DNA from 2 places in the Duganella sp. GW822-FHT06D06 genome. Region 2 is predicted to be linked to the other one. Evidence: riboswitches for the same ligand, from Rfam matches in the RefSeq annotation. Region 2 holds a riboswitch; the other holds the start of a gene.
The links. Region 2 has a riboswitch for cobalamin ahead of AC1RMD_RS30760 (TonB-dependent receptor domain-containing protein). Riboswitches for the same ligand answer to the same signal wherever they lie in the genome.
Positions count from the first base shown of each region.

Region 1 (7,282 bases), on a different contig from region 2:
GGCGAGGTGCTGTTCGTGGTCGACACGGCCCGCTACCGGAGCGCGCTGGTGCAGGCCAACGCCGTGCTGGCGTCGCAGCAGGTGGAGAAAGGCCGGCGCGGCAAGGAGGCCAGCCGCCGCGCGGGTCTGGACAATTCCATCATCTCGGCCGAGAGCAAGGAGACGGCGGAATTCGCGGTCGGCACGGCGGCGGCGCAGTACCAGGCGGCGCTGGCGGCGCGCCAGTTGGCGGCGCTGAACCTGGAACGCACGGTGGTGCGCGCGCCCGTCACCGGCTACGTCACCAACCTGAACGTGCACACGGGCGACTTCGCCGCCGTCGGCGCGGCCAAGCTGGCGATGATCGACAGCGCCTCGTTCTACGTGGTCGGCTATTTCGAAGAAACCAAGCTGCCGCTGTTGAAGGTGAACGACGCCGTCGAAGTCCACCTGATGAGCGGCGCGGCCCAGCTGCAAGGCCATATCGAGAGCATCGCCCACGGCATCACCGACCGCGACGCCAACACCGGCCGCGAATTGCTGGCCGACGTCAACCCGACTTTCAACTGGGTGCGGCTGGCGCAGCGGGTGCCGGTGCGCATCCACATCGACCGGCTGCCGAAGGGCCTGGAACTGGTGGCCGGCACCACCTGCACGGTGGTGATCCACTAGGGGCTGCTAGCGCGCGCCGGCGGCGTCGATAATGGCGCCGCTGACGTAGGACGATTGTGGGCCGAGCAGCCACAAGATCGTCTCGGCGATTTCCTCCGGCTGGCCGCCGCGCAGCATCGGCACGTTGGCTTCCAGCCGCGCCACGCGGCCAGGGTCGCCGCCGCTGGCGTGGATGTCGGTATAAATCATGCCCGGCCGGACGCAGTTCACGCGGATGCCCTCGGCCGCCACTTCCTTCGACAAACCCAGCGTCATCACGTCGATCGCGCCCTTGGACGAGGCGTAGTCGATGTAGACATTCGGCGCCCCATGTTTGGCCGCGCCGGACGACAGGTTGACGATGCCGCCACCCTGCCCGCCGTCGGCGGTCGACATGCGCTTGACCGCCTCTTTGCAGCACAGGAAGTAGCTGATCACATTGGTGGTGAACACCCGCTGCAGGCGCTCCACCGACATCTCGGTCAGGCGGCACTGCTGCTCCAGGATGCCGACGTTGTTGACCAGCGCCGTCAGCGGCCCCAGTTCCTCGTCGACGGTCTCGAACAGGCGCCGCACGTCGGCCTCCACGCTGACGTCGGCCTGCACGGCGATCGCCTCGCCGCCCTCGGCCACGATCTGCGCGCGCAGCTGCGCGGCCGCCTGCGCGTCGCGCAGGTAGTTGATGCACACCGCGTAACCGCGGCGGCTCGCCATCAGCGCCGTCGCCGCGCCTATGCCCCGGCTGCTGCCGGTGACCAGTATCACTTGTTTCATCGGATGCCTTATCAAACAAAAGCCCGCTGCAGCGGGCTCCTGTCATGCTTATTTTTCCGGGCTGACATGGGTCAGCGCGTAGCCGACATGCTGCCACCAGTGCTCGCGCGAGTGCACGGTGCGCAGGCATTTCTTGTCCAGTTCCCCCTTGAAGACGGGGTCGGCGCACTGCTTGGTCATCAACGCGTTGCGCTGGTTCTCGGCGTTGCTCAACGCGATCAGCAGCCAGACGATGAAGCCCAGCGCCAGCACCGCCAGGCTCCAGGCCACGTGGTTGATATAGGCCCATTCGAACAGGGTTTCGATGACCGGCGACGATTCCTTGTAGATCTTCATGACCTCACCTTCGGCCGCCTTGCGTTCGTCACTGATTTCTTTCATATTTTTCCTTGCTTCTTAGCCGGTGCAGCGTCGAGTTTATACTGGTTTGACCATGAACGAGTTGAATAATTCCCGATATTTTGCCTCAGGGCCGGCGCCGGCGCGCCGTCTCCAGCCGTTCGCACAGCATGGCGACGCCGTCGGCGATGCGCGGCGTGGCGCGCACCAGCTGTTCGCCGTCCAGCATGAACAGGTTGCCGCGCTGGACCGCCAGCATACCCTTGTACTGCTTCCAGATATTGATGCCGGATTCGGCCTCGTGCCGGTCGCCGCCGAAGATGGCTTCCGGGTTTTCCTGCAATACCGCCTCGGTGCTGACGGTGGGCGCCGGCACCTTGAGCGCGGCGAACACGTTCCGACCGCCGCAGACGCGGATCGCGTCGCTGACGATGTGCTCACCGCTGAGCGTGAAGATCGGCTTTTCCCAGATCTGGTAGAACACCCGCACCGTCGGCCGTTGCGCGTAGCTGGCCGACAGTTTGGCGATCTTCTGGCGGTAATCCTGCGCCGCCTTGTGCGCGGCGGCCTCGGTGCCCATCAGCCGGCCCAGGCGGGTCAGGCTGGTGGCCACTTCGTCCAGCTTGTGCGGATCGCTGTAGAAGATCGGGATGCCCAGGCTTTTCAGCTGCTCCAGCTGGGGCGCGGTGTTCCCGCTCTTCCAGACCACCAGCAGGTCCGGCCGCAGCGCCAGCACGTGTTCCATGTCGATGGTGGCGTTGCTGCCGACCTGCGGGATGCGCTTGGCCGCTTCCGGGTAGTCGCTGTAGTTCATCACGCCGACCACGCGCTCGCCGCCGCCGGCCGCGAACAGCAGCTCGGTGATGTGCGGCGCCATCGAGATGATGCGCTGCGCCGGCCTGGCGACGACGACGCTGTTGCCGGCGTCGTCCTGCACGGTGACGGCGGCCTGGGCGCAGGCCGCCGTGCACGCCAGCGCCAGCGACGGCAGGGCGTGGCGAACGGTCGTGGTCGTGGCGCGCATCAGAACTCGTAGCGGGCCGAGAGTTTCAGCTGGCGGCCGTCGGCGGTGTAGATGCTGCCTTGAACACCATCCTTGCAGCCGAAGGCTTGCGAGAAGTAGCGCTTGTCGCTCAGGTTCAGGCCCGACACGGCGAACTCCCACTGCCCCAGCTTGCGGGCGTAGCGCGCGTCCAGCGTGGTGTAGGACGGGATCTGCGCCGGGCACTTGTTGTCGAAGTCACCGCCGTTGCGCTGGCTGTCCACCCACTGCGCGCCGACGTCGGCGGTGTGGCCGCTGGCCACAGTCCAGCTCAGGCGCGCGGTCAGCGTGTTTTTCGGCACCAGCACCATCTCCTTGCCGTTGTTGACGCCCTCGGTGAACTTGGCGTTCACGTGCTGGTAGTGCGCGGTCAGGTTCCAGGCGGCGTTGATGCGGTGTTCCGCATCGAGTTCGAAACCCTGGCGGCGGGTCGGCGCCAGGTTGGTGTTGGCGTAGATCGTCGGATCGTAGAAGATCTCGTTGGTCAGGTTGTGGCGGAATACGCGGCCAGTGATTTTCTGCGCAGCGGTACCGAAGCTGACGCCCAGTTCCAGGTCATGCGACTGCTGCGGCAGCAACGCATTGTTGACGACCGGGGTGTAGGCGTTCTCGTCGGAGTTGGCGACGCGGTAGCTTTGCCCAGCCTTGCCATAGACGTTCAGATTCTTGACCGGCATATAGCTCGCCTGCAGTTCCCACGCGTTCAGGCTTTGCGCTGCTTTATAGCCGGTGCTGCCATAGATGTTCAAGGGATCGCTGAAGTCCTTGTTGAAGATTTCGCGGCGCACGCCGGCCGATACGCGGCCTTCATGGGCGGCGTCGAAACGAAGTTCGTCGCGAAGGTACAGCGCTTTCGAGTGCTGGGTGGCGTCGGCAGCGGAGGAATGATTGTTGTCGGTGCTGGCGCGATTCCATACGGTCCAGTCGAAACCGACCACCATCTCGTTCAGCAGGCCGCCGATCTCGCCCAGGCGGCGCACGCGCGGCGAGAACTGGGTTTGCTTGCTATCGAGGGTATAGGTCGATGGGCCGAATTCGCCGAAATAAGTCGATACGGCCTTCTTCTTGCGATACGACAGGTCGGCCGCCAGTTCATAGCCGCCAATGCGGCGCTGGGCGAAGGCGGTGAAGCGGTCGCTATCGAGATTGGCGTAGTTGTCGGGGGTCAGGGTCTGGCGCGGATTGGCGTTGTACTGAGCCTCGGACAGCGAACCCGGAAGACGCATGTCCTGGCGCGCGCCTTCGTAGCGGAAGCCCGCGCGGCCGGCGTTGTCGAACCATTGCGCGCCGCCGCTGAAGTGGGTGTGCTTGAATTCGTTGTTGTCGCGGTAGTTGTCGGTGCGCTGGCTGTCCAGCGTGGCGTCGGCGGCGAAGCCGTCCCAGGCCTGGAAGCCGGACACGCGCGCTTCGCGGGCGCCCAACTGGCCGCCTTCGACGAACACGCTGCCGCGGCGGCTGTTCTTGACCGGACGCTTGGTGACGATGTTGATCACGCCGCCGGTGGCGCCGTCGCCGTACAACACGCTGGCGCCGCCGCGCGTGATTTCGATGTGGTCCACGGTGTCGATCGGGATGGTCGACAGGATGGCGTTGCTCAGTTCATTTTCCGACAGGCGCACGCCGTCCAGCACGATCACCATGTTCTGGCTGCTGTTGGAGCCGAAGCCGCGCAGGTCCAGGCTGAAGTCCGGGCTGCCGTCCAGGCTTTGGCGGCCGTACACGCCGCCCACTTTGCGGATCGCCGTGTTGACGTCGTTGGCGCCGGCGCGCTGGATGTCTTCGGCGCTGATGACGATGGCGCCGATCGGCGTCAGCGCCGCGTTGGCGTCGAAGCGCGAGCCGCTGACGACGACGACCGGCGCGAGCAACTGGGCGACGGCGCTGTTGCCGGCGACAGCTTGCGCCGCTACGGTGGAGGGAACGGCGGCGGCAAAGCACAGGGAGACGGCGGCGGCCAGCAGGCGCGGTTGGAAGACGGAGGATTGCATGTCAGGTCATTTTCAAAAGAGACATCCGCCTGCGTCCCCGCAGGCTGGAAGTGTACGGAAGCCGCGCGGACGTTGTCGCTGCGCGCTTCCCCCTGTCTGGCCGATATCCGGGCTGGCGAGGCTGAACGACGCTTCGCGTTACCGTTGCGGGGGCAGCACACCTTGACCGTCGCGCCGTGGGCGCGGGCGGCCTTGTGTTTCCCGTTTAACTGCGCATGTGAGCACATGGGCAAGCACCAGAACCCGGGCATTATACGCTCGCGCCCCGGATCATTAACTTTTTAGATAGGACCTATCTACATTTCGTGCATTGATCGCCACGGCTACGGTCTTTATAGTGGGCTCATACCCATACCGGAGCTTTGCCATGCATGTCTTGCCAACCTATTTCCTCTCCCACGGCGGCGGTCCGTGGCCGTTCATGATGGACCAGGTGGGCCATCTGTACGGCCAGCTGGACGCCGCGCTGCGCGACATTCCGCGCCAGCTCGGCGTGACGCCGAAGGCGGTGCTGGTGATTACCGCGCATTGGGAGGAGCGTGACTTCACGCTGTCGTCGTCGGCCAGGCCGCCGATGATCTACGACTACGGCGGTTTCCCGCCGCATACCTACGAGGTGCAATACAGCGCACCGGGTTCGCCGGAGCTGGCGGCGCAGGTCCGGCAGCTGCTCGATGCGGGCGGCTTCCCGGCGCAGCTGGATGCGCAGCGCGGTTACGACCACGGCACCTTCAGCGCCATGTATCCGATCTATCCGGCTGCGGAGGTGCCCATCGTGCAGCTGTCGCTCAAGCGCGGCCTCGATCCCTTGACGCACCTGGAAGCGGGCCGCCTGCTGGCGCCCTTGCGCCAGCAGGGCGTGCTGATCGTCGGCAGCGGGCTGAGTTACCACAACCTGCGCGCCTTCAATGCCCAGGGCGCGGCGGCCTCGCACGCCTTCGACGGCTGGCTGCGCGCGACGATGGCGCTGCCGCCGCAGGAACGCACGGCGCGCTTATTGGAATGGGAACAGGCGCCGGCCGCGCGCATGGCGCATCCGCGCGAGGAGCACTTGCTGCCGTTGATGGTGGCCCTGGGCGCGGCGGAGCGCGACCAGGCGACCGTCCCCTACCACGAGGAGGCGTTCATGGGAGCGCTGGCCGTGAGCAGCTTCCGCTTCGGTTAATCCAACCCGGTGTCAGGTGCCGCGTTTGCCGTTGGCGTAGGCTTCGGCCTTGGCGGCGGCGATGGCGGCTTTCTCGGCGTTTTTGACGGCCATCTCGGCGTTGTGCACCTCCAGCCGCCCTTTGCGGCTGGCCGGCGTCTCCAGCGAGATGCGGCCCAGGATGCCGCTGCGGTAGTCGCCCAGGAAGGTGTGCGAGGCTTTCTCGAAATCGAGGTCGCCGCCCTTCTGGCGGAAGCCGCGCTTGGCCGCCACCCCCTCCACCACCGCGATGCCGTCGAAGCTCTCGATGTCCTTGAAGCCGTAGCGCGCCACCAGCAGTTGCGGGTAGTACTTCAGCATCTCGTCGGCCAGGTACACCGCCACTTCCTCTTCGATCAGCGCGTTCGAGCCGATCGCGTGGCTGGCGGCCAGCATCAGGCCGTCGCTCGGCAGCGCGATCTTCGGCCACAACATGCCCGGCGTGTCGACCAGGATGGTGTTCTTGTCCAGGTACAGCTTCTGCTGCTGCTTGGTCACCGCCGGCTCGTCGCCGACCTTGGCCACCTTGCGCTTGAGCAGCGCGTTCATCAGGGTCGACTTGCCGACGTTGGGGATGCCCATGATCATGATGCGCAGCGGCTTGGTCGGCACGCCGCGGTGCGGCGCCAGCTGCTTGGCCAGTTCCGGCACGCGGGTGACGTCGGCCGGTTTCTTGGTGGTCATCGCGAACGCGGTCACGCCTTCCTGCGCGTTGTAATAGGCCACCCAGGCCGCCGTGGCGGCCGGATCGGCCAGGTCGATCTTGTTGAGGATCTTCAGGCACGGACGCTGGCGGAACTTGCGCAGCTCCTCCACCATCGGATTGGTGCTGGCCTCGGGCAGGCGGGCGTCGACCACCTCGATCACCAGATCGGTGTTCTCCATCTGCTCCGCCGCTTTTTTCTTGGCGGCGTTCATGTGCCCCGGGTACCATTGTATCGACATGCTCTGACCTTCAAAATCGTTCTGACAATCCGCTATTTTACCTGCTGGCTCGTCCGGACTTCGGATATCATGAGGCGCTTTTCCCGTTTTCTGACCATATAAACAATATTATTTTTCCACCGGAGTGCTGAAGATGAGCATAGCTGCACCGTCCAACCCCAAGGAAATCACCGTTCGCGGCATCATCCTGGGCATACTGATCACGCTGGTCTTCACGGCGGCTCAGGTCTACCTGGGCCTGAAAGTGGGCCTGACGTTCGCCACCTCGATCCCGGCGGCGGTCATCTCGATGGCGCTGCTGAGCGCCTTCAAGGATGCCACCATCCAGGAAAACAACATCGTCCAGACCATCGCCTCGGCCGCCGGCACGCTGGCGTCGGT
Region 1 is NZ_JBXALQ010000009.1:9,597-16,878, forward strand. It holds gene AC1RMD_RS17450 (HlyD family secretion protein) at 1-651, shown strand, start outside; gene AC1RMD_RS17455 (SDR family oxidoreductase) at 658-1,404, opposite strand; gene AC1RMD_RS17460 (hypothetical protein) at 1,453-1,785, opposite strand; gene AC1RMD_RS17465 (cobalamin-binding protein) at 1,871-2,767, opposite strand; gene AC1RMD_RS17470 (TonB-dependent receptor) at 2,767-4,773, opposite strand; cobalamin riboswitch at 4,855-5,029, opposite strand; gene AC1RMD_RS17475 (DODA-type extradiol aromatic ring-opening family dioxygenase) at 5,141-5,938, shown strand; gene ylqF (ribosome biogenesis GTPase YlqF) at 5,951-6,901, opposite strand; gene AC1RMD_RS17485 (OPT family oligopeptide transporter) at 7,035-7,282, shown strand, end outside.
Region 1: linked by a shared signal. The riboswitch ahead of AC1RMD_RS17470 (TonB-dependent receptor) and the one ahead of AC1RMD_RS30760 (TonB-dependent receptor domain-containing protein) in region 2 are both predicted to bind cobalamin.

Region 2 (7,282 bases):
CAACTTCGCACAGGAACCGGCGATGGGCCGCGCCATTTGCGAGGCCGCCCTGGCCGCAGGTATGGCCTTGGTCGCCGAACTGGATGGCAACGTGGTCGGCTTCGGCGAGATGGGCATCGGGAACACCACCGCCGCCGCCGCGCTGATGCACAAGCTGACCGGCATCCCGGTCGCGCAATGCGTGGGCGCTGGCACCGGCCTGTCTGCGGAAGGCATCCTGCACAAGCAACACGTGATCAAAGCGGCGGTCGCCAAGCACGCCGCCGCAGTCGAGCCGCTGGATGTTCTGGCCACCTTCGGGGGCCTGGAAATCGCCATGATGACCGGCGCCATGTTGAAGGCTGCCGAATTGCGCAAAGTGCTGCTGATCGACGGCTTCATCGTCACCAGCGCGCTGCTGGTCGCCGCCCGTGTACAACCGGCTATCCTGGACTACTGCGTCTTCGCTCACTGCTCCGACGAAAACGGCCACCAGCAGATGCTGGCCGCGCTGGGCGCCAAGCCATTGCTAAACCTTGGCCTGCGCCTGGGCGAGGGTACCGGCTGCGCATTGGCGCTGCCACTGCTGCATGCGTCGGTCAATTTCCTGAACCAGATGGCCACGTTCGAATCGGCCCACGTCAGCGAAAAGTCCGAGTAAGCGCCGTGCATCAACTACGCCTGTTCTTCACCGCGCTCCAGTTCTTTACCCGCCTGCCGATTCCTGGATGGGTGGGATTCGATCCTGCGTGGCTGAACCAGGCATCGCGCTACTTCCCGCTGGTCGGCCTGGTGGTCGCAGCCATCACGGCCGGCGTGTATGCCTTGGCCGCGTGCTTCCTCCCCGCTCCGGTCGCCGTGCTGCTATCGACCGCCGCCGGCATCTACGCCACCGGCGCCTTCCATGAAGACGGCTTCGCCGACATGTGTGATGGCTTCGGCGGCGGCATGACGCCCGAGCGCGTGCTGGAGATCATGAAGGACTCGCGCATCGGCGCCTACGGCGCCATCGGCATCATCTGCCTGCTCGCCATCAAGTGCACAACGCTGTCCATGCTGCCTCCGCTGGAGGCGATTGCCGCACTATTCATCGCCCATCCGCTGTCGCGATTGATGGCCACCTCGCTGATCTGGCGCCTCGACTACGCGCGCGCCGAAGGCAAGGCCAAGCCGCTGGCGCAAAAGATGAGTACCGCAGAATTCGCGCTGGCCGTCATCACCGCCGCCATACCCGCGCTGGCGATGACCACCTGCGGATGGCTGACGTGGACCGCACTGGCGACCGGCATTATCGCCGCCACCATCGCCAGCGCCTGGCTGGCCCGCAAATTCGTCCGCCGCATCGCCGGCTATACGGGCGACTGCCTCGGCGCGGTGCAGCAGCTCAGCGAAGTGGCGTTCTATCTTTGCGTGCTGGCCAGCATGCGCCACGGCGCCCTGCCCTGGTAACGCTATGCGGCTAATACTGGTCCGCCATCCGCAGCCGCTGATCGCCCCCGGTGTCTGCTACGGCCGCAGCGATCTCGCGGTGGCGCCCGAGCAGCTGGCGCTAACGCTGGCCGCCTTGTCGGCCACACTGCCCCAAGGCCTGCCTCTATATAGCAGCCCGCTACAACGCTGCGCCACACTGGCGGCGCAACTGGCGGCGCCTCTGTCATCCCCCGCACCGCTGCTGGACACCCGCATCGTGGAGATCGATTTCGGCGATTGGGAACTGCGTCCCTGGGACGACATCGCGCGCGACGACATCGACGCCTGGGCCGCAGACCTGGTCAACCACCAACCCGGCGGCGGCGAAAGCGTGCTGCAAATGGCCGGCCGCATCGCCGCTTTTTACGCCGACCTCCAGCGCCAGCAGCGCGACGCCATCGTGATCTGCCACGCCGGCGCAATGCGCCTGCTGTCGGCCTGCCATGCCGGCCTGGCGCCCGCCGAGATGGCGCTGCAAGCGGCCCGTCATCCGCATCAAATCGCCTACGGCGCCACGCTGGTGCTGCAAAACTAAACCGCCACCCCATGACCGCCGCCGCACAAACCCGTATAATGACCGGGTTTTGGTGCCCGCGCGTCTGTCCAGATGCGCAGTTAAACGGGAAACATGAAGCTCTGTAAGAGCCCACGTGTGCTGCCCCCGCAACGGTAAGCAAGTGTCGCAGCTGATGCGCGACAAACCTCCTCTGACAAACCACTGTGCTCCGCATGGGAAGGTGAGGTGGTCTAACTTGCCAGCCCGGATACCGGCCAAATCAGGTGGAAGCGAGCGAACGGGATGTGCGCGAACGGATGGAGCCGACAACAACGGCTACGCTGCATGCATCTCTCAATTCTCCGCTTCTGTTCAATCTGGCCCACGGGGACGTCGGCCGGTTGCTATTAACAGAAAAACTACATCATGACCCTTCGTATCTCCCGTCCCGCGGCCCTGACGTCGCTGGCGCTGGCAATGGCCGCCTCCTACGCTCACGCAGAACCAACCACCGGCACCGTGCTGGTCACCGCCACCCGCAGCCCGCAAGCCCTGGCCGACGTGATCAGCGACAGCGTCACCATCAGCGCCGAACAGATCGCCGAATCCGGCGCCGGCTCCATCGTCGACCTGCTGCAACGCCAGCGCGGCATCGAGATCGCCCGCAACGGCGGCTCCGGCACCAACGCCACCGTGTTTATCCGCGGCGCCAACAGCAACCACAATCTGGTGCTGGTCGACGGCGTACGTATCGGCTCGTCCACCACCGGCGGCGCCAACTGGAGCGCCATTCCGCTGACGGCCATCGACCATATCGAAATCGTCTACGGCCCACTGAGCTCCCTGTATGGCGCGGACGCCATCGGCGGCGTGATCCAGATCTTCACCAAGAAGGGCAAGGGCGCGCCGGCGTTCACCGCCTTCGCCGGCTACGGCACCGACAACACCCGCGAAGGCGATGTGTCGCTCTCCGGCGCCACCGGCGGTGAACACAGCATCAGCTATGCGATCAGCGCAGGCAAGGAAAAATCGGATGGCTTCTCGTCCCTGCGTCCTGCCAGCAACTCCTATAACGCCGACAAAGACGGCTACGACCGCGAAAACGCAGCCGGTCAGTTCAGCCTGCGCTTGGCGGAAGGCCACGAAATCGGCACGCTGCTCCTGCGGAGCAAACTCAAATCCCAGTATGACAGCGGTTCCTCGTCCTACGACGTGCGCTCGGTGGCAAAGCTGGAGAACGCCGCCATCTACAGCAAGAACCAGATCCTGCCGATCTGGCAAAGCCTGGTCCAGTATTCGCGGACCAAGGACGAAGGCGCCAACTACACCAGCGCCCTGGCATCGGGCTACTCGCAGATCAACACCAAGCAAAGCACCTTCACCTGGCAGAATGATGTGCAGATCGGCGCCGACGTGCTGCAACTGCTGTACGACCACCGCAAGGAAGAAGTCGAGACCAACGGCTTCAAATTGGACAATCCACAGCGCACCACCAACTCCCTCGCGGCTTCGTACAACGCCCGTCGCGGCGACAACCTGTTCAACGCCGGCGTGCGCCGCGACAAATCGCTCTACGGCTCGAAGAACACCGGTTCGCTGGGCTACGGCTACAACTTCACGCAGGCGCTGCGCGCCACCGCCAGCTACGGCACCAGCTTCCGCGCGCCAACCTACAATGAGCTGTACTACCCGTCCTACGGCAACCCAGCCAACAAACCGGAACTGGGCAAGAACGCCGAAATTGGCCTGCGCTACGACAGCGGCACCACCGCGCTGAACGCCAGCTATTACCGCAACCGCCTGACCGACCTGCTGGTGAACACCACGCCATGCCCGTACTCTGGTACAAAGAGTGGCTGCGCCTACAACGTCAACCACGCGCTGCTTGAGGGCCTGACCATGGGCGCAAGCAAGCAGTTGGACCGCTTCAACCTGACCGCCACCGTCGACCTGCAAGATCCAAAGGACGAAACCAGCGGCAAGCGCTTGCCGCGCCGCGCCAAAAAGCACGGCAACCTGATGGCCGACTACAGCGCCGGCGCACTGAAGGCCGGCGTGGAACTGGAATTGTCCGGCGACCGCTACGAAGACGCCGCCAACATCAACCGCCTGAGCGGCTATGGCCTGGTCAATCTGTACGCGACCTACCACTTCAACCGCGACTGGTCGGCGCTGGTTCGCTGGAATAATATCGGCGACAAGCAGTACGACCTGGCGCGCAATTACGCCACGCCGATGTCCAAGCTGTTTGCCGGTATCCGCTACGGCTACAAGTAAGCGTCAATGGTGTAACCTGCCGGGCGTGGGGCGCAACCGCCACACGCCCGGCAGTCTCCCTTTTTTGAAAGCAGTGCATGCATTCTTTCTCCCGCAATCTGCGACAGCGCGCCGCCATCACCCTGACAGGGTTGGTGCTGTTCGCATTTGCCAGCCTGGTTTTCTCGGGCATGACCGGTTCGGTCTCGATTCCCCTCTCCGATATTCCCGCGGCAGTCCGTGAACTGCTGCACGGCCAAAGCCAGACACTGGCCTCCACCCTGCTCGACCTGCGCCTGAGCCGCGCGCTGACCGCCTTCGTCACCGGCGCCGCCCTGTCGCTGGCGGGCGTGATGATGCAGGCGCTGTTGCGCAATCCGCTGGCCGACCCGTATGTACTTGGCATTTCCGCCGGCGCTTCCGTCGGCGCCCTGGCCGCGCTGCTGTTCGGCTGCGCCATCTGGATAGTCGACGCTTCCGCCTTCGGCGGCGCCGTCGCCGTCTCGATGATGCTGTACCTGCTGGCCCGGCGCGACCTGCGCGGCGGCGCGGCGGCCGAGGGCGGCACCGCCCTGCTGCTGCTGACCGGCGTCATCCTGTCCTCCGCCTGCATGGCGATGGTGACCTTGATGCTCTCCATCGCGCCTGAAAGCCGTTTGCGCAGCATGGTGTTCTGGATGATCGGTGACCTGGCCGGCGCGCCGATGCGCGCGCTGCCCTGGGTCGTGCTGGCCGGCGGCCTGGTGTTCGCCTTGCGCAGCGCCCGCTCCATGAACGTGATGGCGCTGCACGCCGAAGCCGCCGCCACGCTTGGCATCCGCGTCGGCGCCTTGCGCAAAGGCCTGTTCTTCGCCTCCGGCCTGCTGACCGCCAGCGCCGTCACCAGCGCCGGCAGCGTCGGCTTCGTCGGCCTGATCGTGCCGCACGCCTGCCGCTTCGCCGTCGGCGCCGATCACCGCGTACTGATTCCTGCAGCGGCGCTGGCCGGCGGCACCTTCCTGCTGCTGGCGGACACGCTGGCCCGCACCATCATCGCGCCGCAACAGCTGCCGGTGGGCGTGCTGACGGCGCTGATCGGCGCGCCGGTCTTCCTGTACCAACTGCACCGATTGCGCAAATGATGATCAGCACCCACGACCTCTCCCTGAAAATCGGCCAGCGCCAGCTGATTACGGATCTGAACTGGCAGGTACGCGACGGCGAATGCTGGAGCGTCATCGGCCGCAACGGCGCCGGCAAGAGCACGCTACTGAAAACCCTGGCCGGCCTGCGCGACCCGGATGGCGGCTACGTCGCCATCCAGGAACGCGAGCTACCCGACTGGCCGCTGGCCGAACTGGCGCGGCAGCGCGCCTTCCTGGCGCAGAGCCGCAGCGACGCATTCGCCTACAGCGTGATCGAAACCGTGCTGTCGGCGCGCCATCCCTATCATGGCAACCGCTATTGGGAAGGCAGCGACGACCACGCCGTCGCGCTGAAATCGCTGGAAGCGATGGAAGTGGCCGACCTGGCCGAGCGCGATGTGCGCACATTGTCCGGCGGCGAACGCCAGCGCGTGGCCATCGCCGCCATGCTGGCGCAGGACACGCCGCTGCTGCTGCTCGACGAGCCGGCCAATGCGCTGGACCTGGCGCACCAGGTCAGCGTCATGAACCTGCTGGCGCGCCTGTGCCGCGAGCAGGGCAAGACCGCCGTCATGATAGGACACGACCTGACGCTGGCGCACAGCGTCTCCACCCACGCGCTGCTGCTGATGGGCGACGGCCGCTGGCTGGCCGGCACCACGGCGGAGGTGATGCGGGCCGAAATCCTGGGCGACTACCTGGGCCACCCGATCGACATCATCCAGCACGGCAAACGCAGCATCTTCATTCCCAAAGAGGACCTTGCATGACCCAACAGAATACCGGCGACATCGACGAACAAACCGCGGCGCTGAACGACCGCCACCGCGTGCGCATGGAGCGCAAGAAGGCCATCATCGACGCCAAGATCGCTGCCGCCGACAAGCAGATCGGCATCATCATCGTCAATACCGGCAACGGCAAGGGCAAAAGCTCCAGCGGTTTCGGCATGGTGATACGCGCCATGGGCCACGGCATGAAGGTCGGCGTGGTGCAGTTCATCAAAGGCGCGATGCAGACCGGCGAAGAACTGTTCCTGCGCCGCTTCCCGGAAGAAGTCAGCTTCCACTCGATGGGCGAAGGCTATACCTGGGAAACCCAGAACCGCGAACGCGATATCGAAAAAGCGCAGCTGGCCTGGGAACAGGCGAAGCGCTTCCTGGCAGATCCCGACATCGGCCTGGTGGTCTTCGACGAACTGAATATCGCCTTGAAGTACCGCTACCTGGACGTGGAAAGCGTCATCAACGATTTGCTGGCGCGTCCGGCGATGCAGCATGTCGTCATCACCGGTCGCGGCGCGCCGCCGGAGCTGATCGCCATCGCCGACACCGTCACCGAAATGGAAGTCGTCAAGCACGCCTTCAAGGCTGGCATCGGCGCGCAGCTCGGAACCGAGTGGTAATGACTACGCACATCGAAGTGAAGGTCCTGCTGGTGGCCGCCGTCGCCTCCGGCCAGGGCAAGACCACGGTCACCGCCGCGCTGGCACGCAAACTGGCGCGCCAGGGCAAGCGCGTGCGCGTGTTCAAATGCGGCCCGGATTTCATCGATCCTATGCTGCTGGAACGCGCCAGCGGCGCGCCGGTGCGCTCGCTGGACCTGTGGATGGTTGGCCATGAACTGTGCCGCAGCCAGCTGGCACAAGCCGCCGCCGAAGCGGATGTGATCCTGATCGAAGGCGTCATGGGCCTGTATGACGGCACGCCGTCGTCGGCCGACCTGTCGCGCGAATTCGGCGTGCCGGTGATGGCGGTGATCGACGCCGGCGCCATGGCGCAGACCGCCGGTGCGCTGGTCCACGGCCTGCGCGACTATGGCCCGGTTGAGATGGCGGGTGTGATCGCCAACCGCGTCGCCAGCGAAGGCCACGCCAAGATGGTGGCCGCGTCATTGCGCGACATCCCCCTGTTTGCGACCTTGCCGCGCCAGGCCAAGTCGCTGCCCGAACGCCACC
Region 2 is NZ_JBXALQ010000036.1:13,838-21,119, reverse strand. It holds gene cobT (nicotinate-nucleotide--dimethylbenzimidazole phosphoribosyltransferase) at 1-640, shown strand, start outside; gene AC1RMD_RS30770 (adenosylcobinamide-GDP ribazoletransferase) at 646-1,428, shown strand; gene AC1RMD_RS30765 (histidine phosphatase family protein) at 1,433-1,984, shown strand; cobalamin riboswitch at 2,018-2,239, shown strand; gene AC1RMD_RS30760 (TonB-dependent receptor domain-containing protein) at 2,372-4,222, shown strand; gene AC1RMD_RS30755 (FecCD family ABC transporter permease) at 4,300-5,322, shown strand; gene AC1RMD_RS30750 (ABC transporter ATP-binding protein) at 5,322-6,095, shown strand; gene cobO (cob(I)yrinic acid a,c-diamide adenosyltransferase) at 6,092-6,730, shown strand; gene AC1RMD_RS30740 (cobyrinic acid a,c-diamide synthase CobB) at 6,730-7,282, shown strand, end outside.